4 regions of the Thalassotalea sp. SU-HH00458 genome follow, and region 4 is predicted to be linked to each of the others. Evidence: predicted binding sites of a transcription regulator. Region 4 holds the regulator's gene; each other region holds the start of a gene.
The links. The regulator FNR, encoded in region 4, switches genes on or off when oxygen is low (the NO sensors DNR and NnrR bind a similar motif). The targets are predictions, from matches to a motif close to TTGATCTAGATCAA.

Region 1 (2,211 bases), on a different contig from region 4:
AGCCACAAGCTTTTGATCAGGCTTTAAGTCATATCCCGTTAACCGGAGAGGTAACGTTAAATGAGTATGATAAATTTGTCAGTGCTTACCAAGATATCTTTTCTTCTTACTCATCTGATAAAGCGAATGACAAAAAAGCACCACTGGCGCCAGCAACACGTTTATTGGCAATGAGAAGACCCGATCAATTTATTGCCTTAACCGCCAGTAAAATCGAAACTTTCTGCCAAGGTTTTTCAATAGCCAAATTTAATAACTTCGATTTTTCTGCATATTGGCAGGACATGATAGGTACGATAAGAACTTGTGCTTGGTGGCATCAAGCATCGCCAGAGAATGAGCAAGAGCTTATTTTATGGAATAACCGCGTAATTTTACTTGATGTATTTTTGCATGCGGAAAAAGGCAGTGCGGAAAAATCTAACTACATCAAACTTCGTGATAAGCCTCTTAAGAAAACGACCAAATCAGCCCCCATGGTAAGAAAAAGAAGCAAAGAATCAGCAGAAGCGTTAATTGATCGCGCCTTAGAAGATGAAGAATTACCGGCATATTTACTCAACAAACGTGACACGTTAATTCATCAAGTGAAAGAAGGTAAAACGGTTGAGCAAGCGATCTCATTGATGCGAGCAATTTTTGGTTAAAGCCTCTTTAATTCAATACCAATATGCCCAACAAAATTTAGCAACTTGATAGCGATCTGAGCAAAATTCATATCAATGATTTGATCGGTATCAAGTAAGCATCAATCAAATTTGCAGCCATTCCCAGAACCAAGTAATTTTACCTCAGATAACGTCATTTCTTAGTAGGTTCATATGAGCGCCGTAAGTTTAGAAGCAGCAACTCAATTAAAAACTGAGTTATATTATCAAGCACAAGGTAACGAAGTTACCCTGTTTGAATACGCAAATCAGCACCAATTGCCAGTATTAATTAAAGGGCCTACCGGCTGTGGGAAAACGCGTTTTGTTACTCACATGGCTAAAAAGCTGCAAAAACCCTTGTATACAGTTTCATGTCACGATGATTTAACTGCCGCTGATTTAGTTGGTCGTCATTTGATTGGTCCTGATGGTACTTATTGGCAAGATGGACCGCTAACTAAAGCGGTACGTGAAGGCGGCATCTGTTATTTAGATGAAGTTGTTGAAGCACGTAAAGATACGACGGTGGTATTGCACCCTCTCGCTGATGATCGTCGTATTTTACCGTTAGAACGAACAGGGGAACTTATAGAAGCAGCGCCGGACTTTATGTTAGTAGTTTCTTATAATCCTGGTTATCAGAATTTATTAAAAGGGATGAAACCTAGCACTCGTCAACGCTTTGTTGCCTTGCGTTTTGAATATCCTACAATGGAGTTAGAACAAGAAATTCTTATTAAAGAAGCTGGCGCCACACCCAATTTAGCTTTCAAATTGGTTGAGTTAGCTCAAGCATTGCGCCGTTTAGAACAAAATGATTTAGACGAAGTCGCTTCAACACGTTTATTAATTTATGCAGCAAAAATGATGTCTAGCGGGATGAATCCTCTGGATGTTTGCCGCTGTTGTTTAGCAGAGCCTTTATCGGATGATCCTGAAACGATTAAAGCCTTAATGGATGTTGCCCGTATATATTTTGATGAATAACACCCAAGCATTAACAATGCATGAAGATAAAAAGCTACCTGGCGATTTAGCCATGTGGTTTTTTATTTTAGCTGAATTAACTGTTTTTGCTATATTTTTCATTAGCTTTGCCGTTACTGAACAATTAAATTCTGACATGTTCAATCAAGGAAAAGCGCAATTACACCCCATAGCGGGACTGTTAAATACACTAGCATTGATCACCAGTAGTTTTTTTGTTGCATTAGCCCTTAACACCGTCCATCAAGGTCATAGCAAGATTTCTGTCAAATGGCTGATCACAGCCCTTGTATTCGCAGTTTTATACTTAGTGGTGAAAATGTGGGAATACCAATCGCTTTTTAGGCTAGGGATCAATCTAGAAACCAACACATTTTTTACTTTGTACTTTTTAATCACTGCATTTCATTTTTTACATGTCATTTTAGGTATGATTATTCTTAGCTATATCACAATTAGAACCTACAAAGGTGCTTATCGCGACAATATTTCTGGTTTCGAAGCGGGGGCAAGTTATTGGCATATGGTCGATTTATTATGGATTATTTTGTTCCCTTTAATCTACGTTATCTAA
Region 2 (2,211 bases), on a different contig from region 4:
AATTTGGAAGTAACGACCTGTTGGATCAAAGAAACCATCATGTAAAAATTCGGCAGAAGCGATACTGGTGATCGTTAAGTTGTCTAAGTCGTTATAATCAACTTGTAACATTTGCCCGGTTTCTTTCACGGCAACAATAAAAGAAGAGGTATTGGGCGCAGTATAAATTGCCGCAACACGAGCTTCGTTAATAAACTCACCTTTGGTGTTGTAACCACGGGTTGAAACCACTTTAAGTGGGTTTAATGTTACCGCATCCATGATAACAAAGTGAGCCGGCCAGTATCCGCCCGCGATAACATATTTACCGTCGCCAGACACAGCGATATCACGCGCGTCATATGCCATTTTAGTTTCAGCTACTAACATGTTGTCAGGCGTTTGCCATAAGTCTATTTTATTGACTTTTCCGTCACGACCTATGGTGTACCAAAAGCGGCCAACGTCTTTTGCATGATCCACTTTATGATGCTCAGTACCTTTAATTACATGAACGGCATAACCGGTATCAATGTGTTTGACGATTTTTTTAGTATCGCCATCGATGATCGCAGCTTTACCGGCATCCCGTTCAATGACAACAAAGAAATTTTCCCAATTTAAGCCGTGCATAGGTTTGCTTGGATAATCTTTTGGATCAACATACTGTTTTGTGTGTGAGCGCATTTGTTCTAAGGACATTTCTGGTGGAACAGGTGGTGTCATTTGAATAAAGGTTGCCATGTTGGTGATTTCTTCTTTTGTGAACAAATCATCAAAGTTATTCATGCCACCTTCAGTACCGTATGCAATAATTTTTTCTAGGCGTTTTTGCCCTTTCTTTATCGTGTTTTCGGGTTCTAGGTTTTTACCGGTTGCACCTTTACGTAATGTACCGTGGCAACCTGCACAACGTTGGAAGTACTGTAGCTTTGCTTTATCAAAATCAGTTTCAGAGAGTGTTGGCTCGGTTGCTGAAACCGACAGACTGATACCACTTGCAGCTAAACCAATAGCTAAGCTTATCGCTGAAAGGCCATACTTTATTGTTTTCATCGGTTTTCTCCAGATGTTTAATTTCTAATTTAGTGTTTAAAAGGAATTTTCAGATTGAAATTATCTTGATTGAAAATATTTTTAATCTGTAAATAAACGTAACTATCGGGGAATTACCAATCTGAAAACCTGATGCAGATCAAGTTTTTAAAAATATTAAACGGAAGTGATTTACAACTTGATTGAGGTCAATAAATGATGGATTTTTAAACGAATGAGCATGCTTTCGGTATAGACTATTCACAATAGACACATCGTACTTTTATATTTTTACTAAACCGCTTCTACAACTTTTTTGGAAACATTTTATGAATAATCGTCAAAAATCCTTACTGTATGCCGCTATTATTGGATTGATCATAGTTGCCATTTTCCTTGGTTTTTTATCGAGCATCACCAATCCTGTTTCTTGGTTGTTAATTGCCGTGTTATTGCTTATTCCTATGCTAGATAGAACACGTAGAGAAGAAAAAAAAATTGTGTGGAAAGAGGAATATAGCGTTGGTATAGAAAGTTTAGATCAAGATCATAAAACCCTGATTGACTTATTAAATAAATTTATCACAGCATACGATTTTGCCATGAGTGAAAGTTTTGAACGTGAAGCATTAGATGAGTTAATCGCTTATACCAAATATCATTTTGAGCGTGAAGAAGCGTTAATGCTAAAGCATCATTATCCTGATGTAGTTGAGCATAAAGCAGAACATAAAAAAATGTTTGAACAAGTAGAAAAATTCGAAGATCTCTACATTGACAAAGGTCATGAAGCGCTAGAAGAAATTAGTCAGTTTTTAACCAATTGGTTGATTAATCATATAAACGGAACTGATAAAGCCTACACAAAACACCTAACTCAGTGCGGTGTAAAATAATACCTGCTGACTATCAATAAAATGGATTCGTTGTTCTGCTGGATCGCTTATTAGGTTACAACTTCACCCAACTAAATCCAAGGACATAAATTTACTATTAGGATCTGCATTATAATTAGAAAATGGACCACAGAAAGAAAACCCATGTTTTCTATATAAACCATGAGCTGGAATAAAATAGTCCATTGAACCAGTTTCTAAGCTTAACTTTTTTAAACCAAATAGCTTTGCTTGTTCGATAATATGAACCAGTAATTTAGAAGCAACACCTTTATTCTGGTATTGATTTGAAGTTCGCATA
Region 3 (2,211 bases), on a different contig from region 4:
GGTAATATCAACCTTAAATCGGAAACAGCGCAACAATTAGATTTAGGGTTAACCTATCAATCAAATAATGTTCGCTTTGCCCCGCATATTTTCTATCAAAAAATTGATGATTATATTCAAGGTACGCCCTTAGGGATGGATGAAATGTCGGCAAGTATGATGGCGAACATGATGTCAGGTGATGAAAACCCATTACAGTTTAATAATGTCGATGCGAAATTATACGGTGTAGATCTAGACGGATACGTTCAAGTGAATGAACATTTGCGTTTATCGACTATTGTTAGCTTTGTCAGAGGCGAGCGCCGTGATATTCATGATAACTTATATCGCATTGCGCCGTTAAATGGCCAAGTTAATGCGAGTTATTCAAGTGATGAATGGTCAACGAATCTTGCCATTGTATTTGCAGCTTCCACTGATAAGGTTGCTGTGACTAATAATGAACAAGAGAGCGCAGGCTATGGCGTGATCAATGTTGATTTTCAATATTATCTAAACAATCAAGTGACCTTGCGCGCAGGTGTCGATAATATTTTTGATAATGAATATCGAAACCATTTAGGCGGATACAACCGTGTCAAAGGTAGTGATATTACTGTAATGAATCGTTTACCTGCCGAAGGCATGAGTGCTTGGGCTGAAGTAAGCTATAACTTTTAAACACTCCACTCTTTGTGTTTTAATGCTTGTAGCTTAGCTGTTACAAGCATTTTTTTATTTCTACTTTTGAAATGATTCACTAACAACCCTGATATACATCAAGGTAAATACCATCTTTTATTGCTCAAAATTTCATATTAGAGTAACATTAATGATAATCATTGTTATTAACATATTAGGCTGTCATGACACTTTCACAGTTAGCGCGGGCTCAACGTGCTGTCATTCGTAAACTTCCTGAAAATTTCGACTTAACGACTAAGTTGATTGAACAAGGCTTTGCGCTTAAAACGGAAGTGACACTTGCTCATAAAGCTCCTTTTAATGGCCCAATTGCCTTCAACCTTCACGGTACCAAAATTTGTATTGCCCCTAGTGTTGCACAACAAATAGGAATCGAAATCGTCTAATGTCTGATCATTTACATATTGCGTTAGTCGGCTTTGCGAATTCTGGTAAAAGTACGTTTTTTAATGCCTTAAGTGGTGCAAAACAAAAAACAGGCAATTGGTCGGGAGTAACCGTTGCTATCAAAAAACAGACCTTTTTATTTAATAATCAAGCAACCTTGTTAACTGATTTACCGGGTATTAGTTCCTTATCAGCACGTACTCATCAAGGAAAAGATTTATCTATCACGCAAGATTTTCTCAAAGCAGAAAAAATTGACTGTTTAATTAATATTGTTGATGCGACGCAATTGAAGCGACAGTTGTACCTGACAACTCAATTGTTGGAGTTAGGTTTACCTGTTTTAGTGGTGCTAAATAAAACCGATAGAAAAGAAGCGGTGAATGTTGATACAAAGTTAATGTCAAAAGAGCTTGGTTGTCCGGTGATTATTGGTAATAGCTTAAAACGTAACATGACTGAAAAAGTTGCCGACGCTTTGCAATCTATGCCGACTAAAACCACGCAAATACAGGCACTAAACTTACCCGAAAACGTTATTTCTTCTCAAAAAGCAGACGATGTTCATTTACACCAGTTAGAACAAGGTGATTGTAATTCTGAAGGCTGTAAGGCAAAAAATGATAACGCGATCGCCATTATGCAAGCACGTTATGAATTTATTCAACAGCTGTTATCACACGTACAAATCGATGAGATAAATAAAACACAACTAAGCGATAAACTCGATCATATTATTTTGCACCCTTGGCTAGGTGTGCCCGTATTTCTTGGCATGATGTACTTACTGTTTATGTTTGCCATTAATGTCGGTAGTGCCTTTATCGACTTTTTTGATATTTTAGCCGGCGCAATATTTGTTGATTATCCACAACAATTTTTAACGGGACTTGGTACTCCGCAGTGGTTACTTACGCTTATTGAAGGCGCAGGATTAGGCTTGCAAACTGTGGCTACTTTTATTCCCGTTATTGCCTGTTTATTTATTGGCTTATCGATATTAGAGAGTAGTGGCTATTTAGCGCGTGCTGCGTTTGTTGTTGATTCTGCCATGCAACGTATAGGTTTGCCTGGTAAAGCGTTTGTACCATTGATTGTCGGGTTTGGTTGTACAGTGCCTGCGGTTATGTCGGCGCG
Region 4 (2,211 bases):
TGAAAAGTGATAAATTGTTTTTTACCTGTGATGAATAATGTTAACCTCCTGCCAAGATTGTCAGTAAAAGATATTGTCTTTGTATGGAATTAGATTTTCTATCAGCCTTCGTCATCGGTTTATTAGGTGGTGGACATTGTATTGCGATGTGTGGAGGCATTACCACCATGCTTACGTCTGCACTACCGCAACAAATAAACAAAACCCCCTTTATATTAAGCTATAACGTAGGGCGAATATTTTCTTATTCTTTGATAGGTGCTATCGCAGGTTTAACCGGCTCACTCGCAATTAAACACTTAGGATTTCCTATTGTCACTTTAAAAATTATTGCCGGTATTTTTTTAATCTTGCTCGGATTATACATTGGTCAATGGTTATTATGGATATCAAAAGTTGAAGTAATTGGTAAACACCTTTGGCAACACTTATCGCCTTTAAGTAAAAAGATAATTCCGATAAAGAGTGTAAAGAAATCTTTCCTTTTAGGTACCTTATGGGGTTGGTTACCATGTGGTTTAGTTTATTCAACATTAACCTGGTCTTTAGCCAGCGGCAACGCAATAAAAGGAGGTTTGATCATGATGTTTTTTGGGCTTGGTACTTTACCTGCGTTATTGACGGTTTCATTTGGTTTTACTTTTATAAAGCTATTAATGCAAAATAATTATTTTAGAAAAACTATGGCGTTATTACTAATAAGTTATGGTATCTTGACGCTAAAATTTGCATATACACAAATGTTCTAATACCATACTCGAAGTGGATAATTAACTTAGATGTTAAGGAAAATATGTACAAGAATCAAAGCGCATCACAACAACATATTCATTGCCAAAATTGTAGCATCAGTGAACTTTGTCTACCGTATTCTCTTGATGAAAAAGAGTTAGAAACCCTTGATGAAATCATTGACCGGAAACGCCCTATCCATAAAGGTGAGCAGCTTTTTCAAGATGGTCAAACTATGCAGTCCTTATACGCTATACGCTCTGGCACTTTCAAAACGTTTACGGTAAACGAAAGTGGTGAAGAACAAATTACCGGCTTCCATTTAGCAGGAGATTTATTAGGGTTTGATGCCATAGCAGAGTCTGAACATCCGAGTTTTGCAAAAGCATTAGAAACTTCAATGGTTTGTGAAATCCCCTATAATACCTTAGATAATTTATCTAATCATATGCCAAAGCTTAAAAAGCAAATCCTTCGTATGATGAGCTCTGAAATTAAAAATGATCAAGAAATGTTAACTTTATTGAACCGTAAGAATGCTGAGCAGCGTCTTGCTACATTTTTATGTGCCTTAAGCGCCCGTTATCACGCTAGGGGATTATCAGCCACTGAGTTCAGGTTGACGATGACTCGCAGTGATATTGGCAATTATATCGGCTTAACGGTTGAAACAATTAGTCGGTTATTAAATCGATTCAATAAAAATGACTTAATTAAAGTTGATGGCAAGCTTATTACAATTTTAGACAGCGATAAGCTTGAAGATTGTGCTGCGCTATAGCAGCACATCACTCTCCCACATACTTTTGCCTTGCGTAAATATATCTCAAACATCTGCAAAGTATTTGCTTGCTTAACTTTTCCTTCAAAACGACCAATTTATTGATTTAAAACAATCTTCAACTATGTGTTATATAAGAATATAACTATACTGATAGTAAATCATTAACATGAGTTATTCTGGAGCGAATATGGAAAAGTATCATCAAATATTAGCAATCATAGATCCAACCACTGAAGATCAAAAAGCCTTAAAAAGAGCAATTGAATTAGCCAAACAAACTCAGGCCACCATCACAGCTTTCCTTTCGATATATGATTTTTCTTATGAGATGACTACCATGCTGTCAAACGATGAGCGTGAAGCTATGCGCAACTCATTAATTAATGATCGTATTCAATGGTTGAATGAGTTAATTAACGTTTTACCGCACGATAATATTGCAATAGATACTAAAGTAATTTGGCACAATAGACCTTTTGAACCCATTATTGAAGAAGTATTAAATAATGGCTATGACATAGTCATTAAAGGAACACATCAGCACGATAAATTAAAATCAGTCATATTCACGCCAACTGATTGGCATATATTAAGAAAATGTCCCTGTCCTGTTTTATTAGTGAAAGATCATTTATGGCCAATGAATGGCAATATTGTCGCGGCACTCAATGTAGGCAGTGCTGAAGCAGAGCATC

Region 1: the regulator FNR is predicted to act here: its motif matches at 728-741, upstream of ABXH06_RS01440 (CbbQ/NirQ/NorQ/GpvN family protein).
Region 2: the regulator FNR is predicted to act here: its motif matches at 1,214-1,227, upstream of ABXH06_RS01295 (bacteriohemerythrin).
Region 3: the regulator FNR is predicted to act here: its motif matches at 752-765, upstream of ABXH06_RS07770 (FeoA family protein).

The regions. Positions count from the first base shown of each region.
Region 1 covers NZ_BAABWW010000001.1:317,568-319,778, forward strand. The annotation lists gene ABXH06_RS01435 (hypothetical protein) at 1-647, shown strand, start outside; gene ABXH06_RS01440 (CbbQ/NirQ/NorQ/GpvN family protein) at 822-1,637, shown strand; gene ABXH06_RS01445 (cytochrome c oxidase subunit 3 family protein) at 1,630-2,211, shown strand.
Region 2 covers NZ_BAABWW010000001.1:287,575-289,785, reverse strand. The annotation lists gene ABXH06_RS01300 (cytochrome D1 domain-containing protein) at 1-1,035, opposite strand, end outside; gene ABXH06_RS01295 (bacteriohemerythrin) at 1,344-1,910, shown strand; gene ABXH06_RS01290 (GNAT family N-acetyltransferase) at 1,974-2,211, opposite strand, start outside.
Region 3 covers NZ_BAABWW010000004.1:166,140-168,350, reverse strand. The annotation lists gene ABXH06_RS07775 (TonB-dependent receptor) at 1-663, shown strand, start outside; gene ABXH06_RS07770 (FeoA family protein) at 849-1,073, shown strand; gene feoB (ferrous iron transport protein B) at 1,073-2,211, shown strand, end outside.
Region 4 covers NZ_BAABWW010000013.1:28,189-30,399, forward strand. The annotation lists gene ABXH06_RS16715 (M14 family metallopeptidase) at 1-10, shown strand, start outside; gene ABXH06_RS16720 (sulfite exporter TauE/SafE family protein) at 84-749, shown strand; gene fnr (fumarate/nitrate reduction transcriptional regulator Fnr) at 794-1,513, shown strand; gene uspE (universal stress protein UspE) at 1,704-2,211, shown strand, end outside.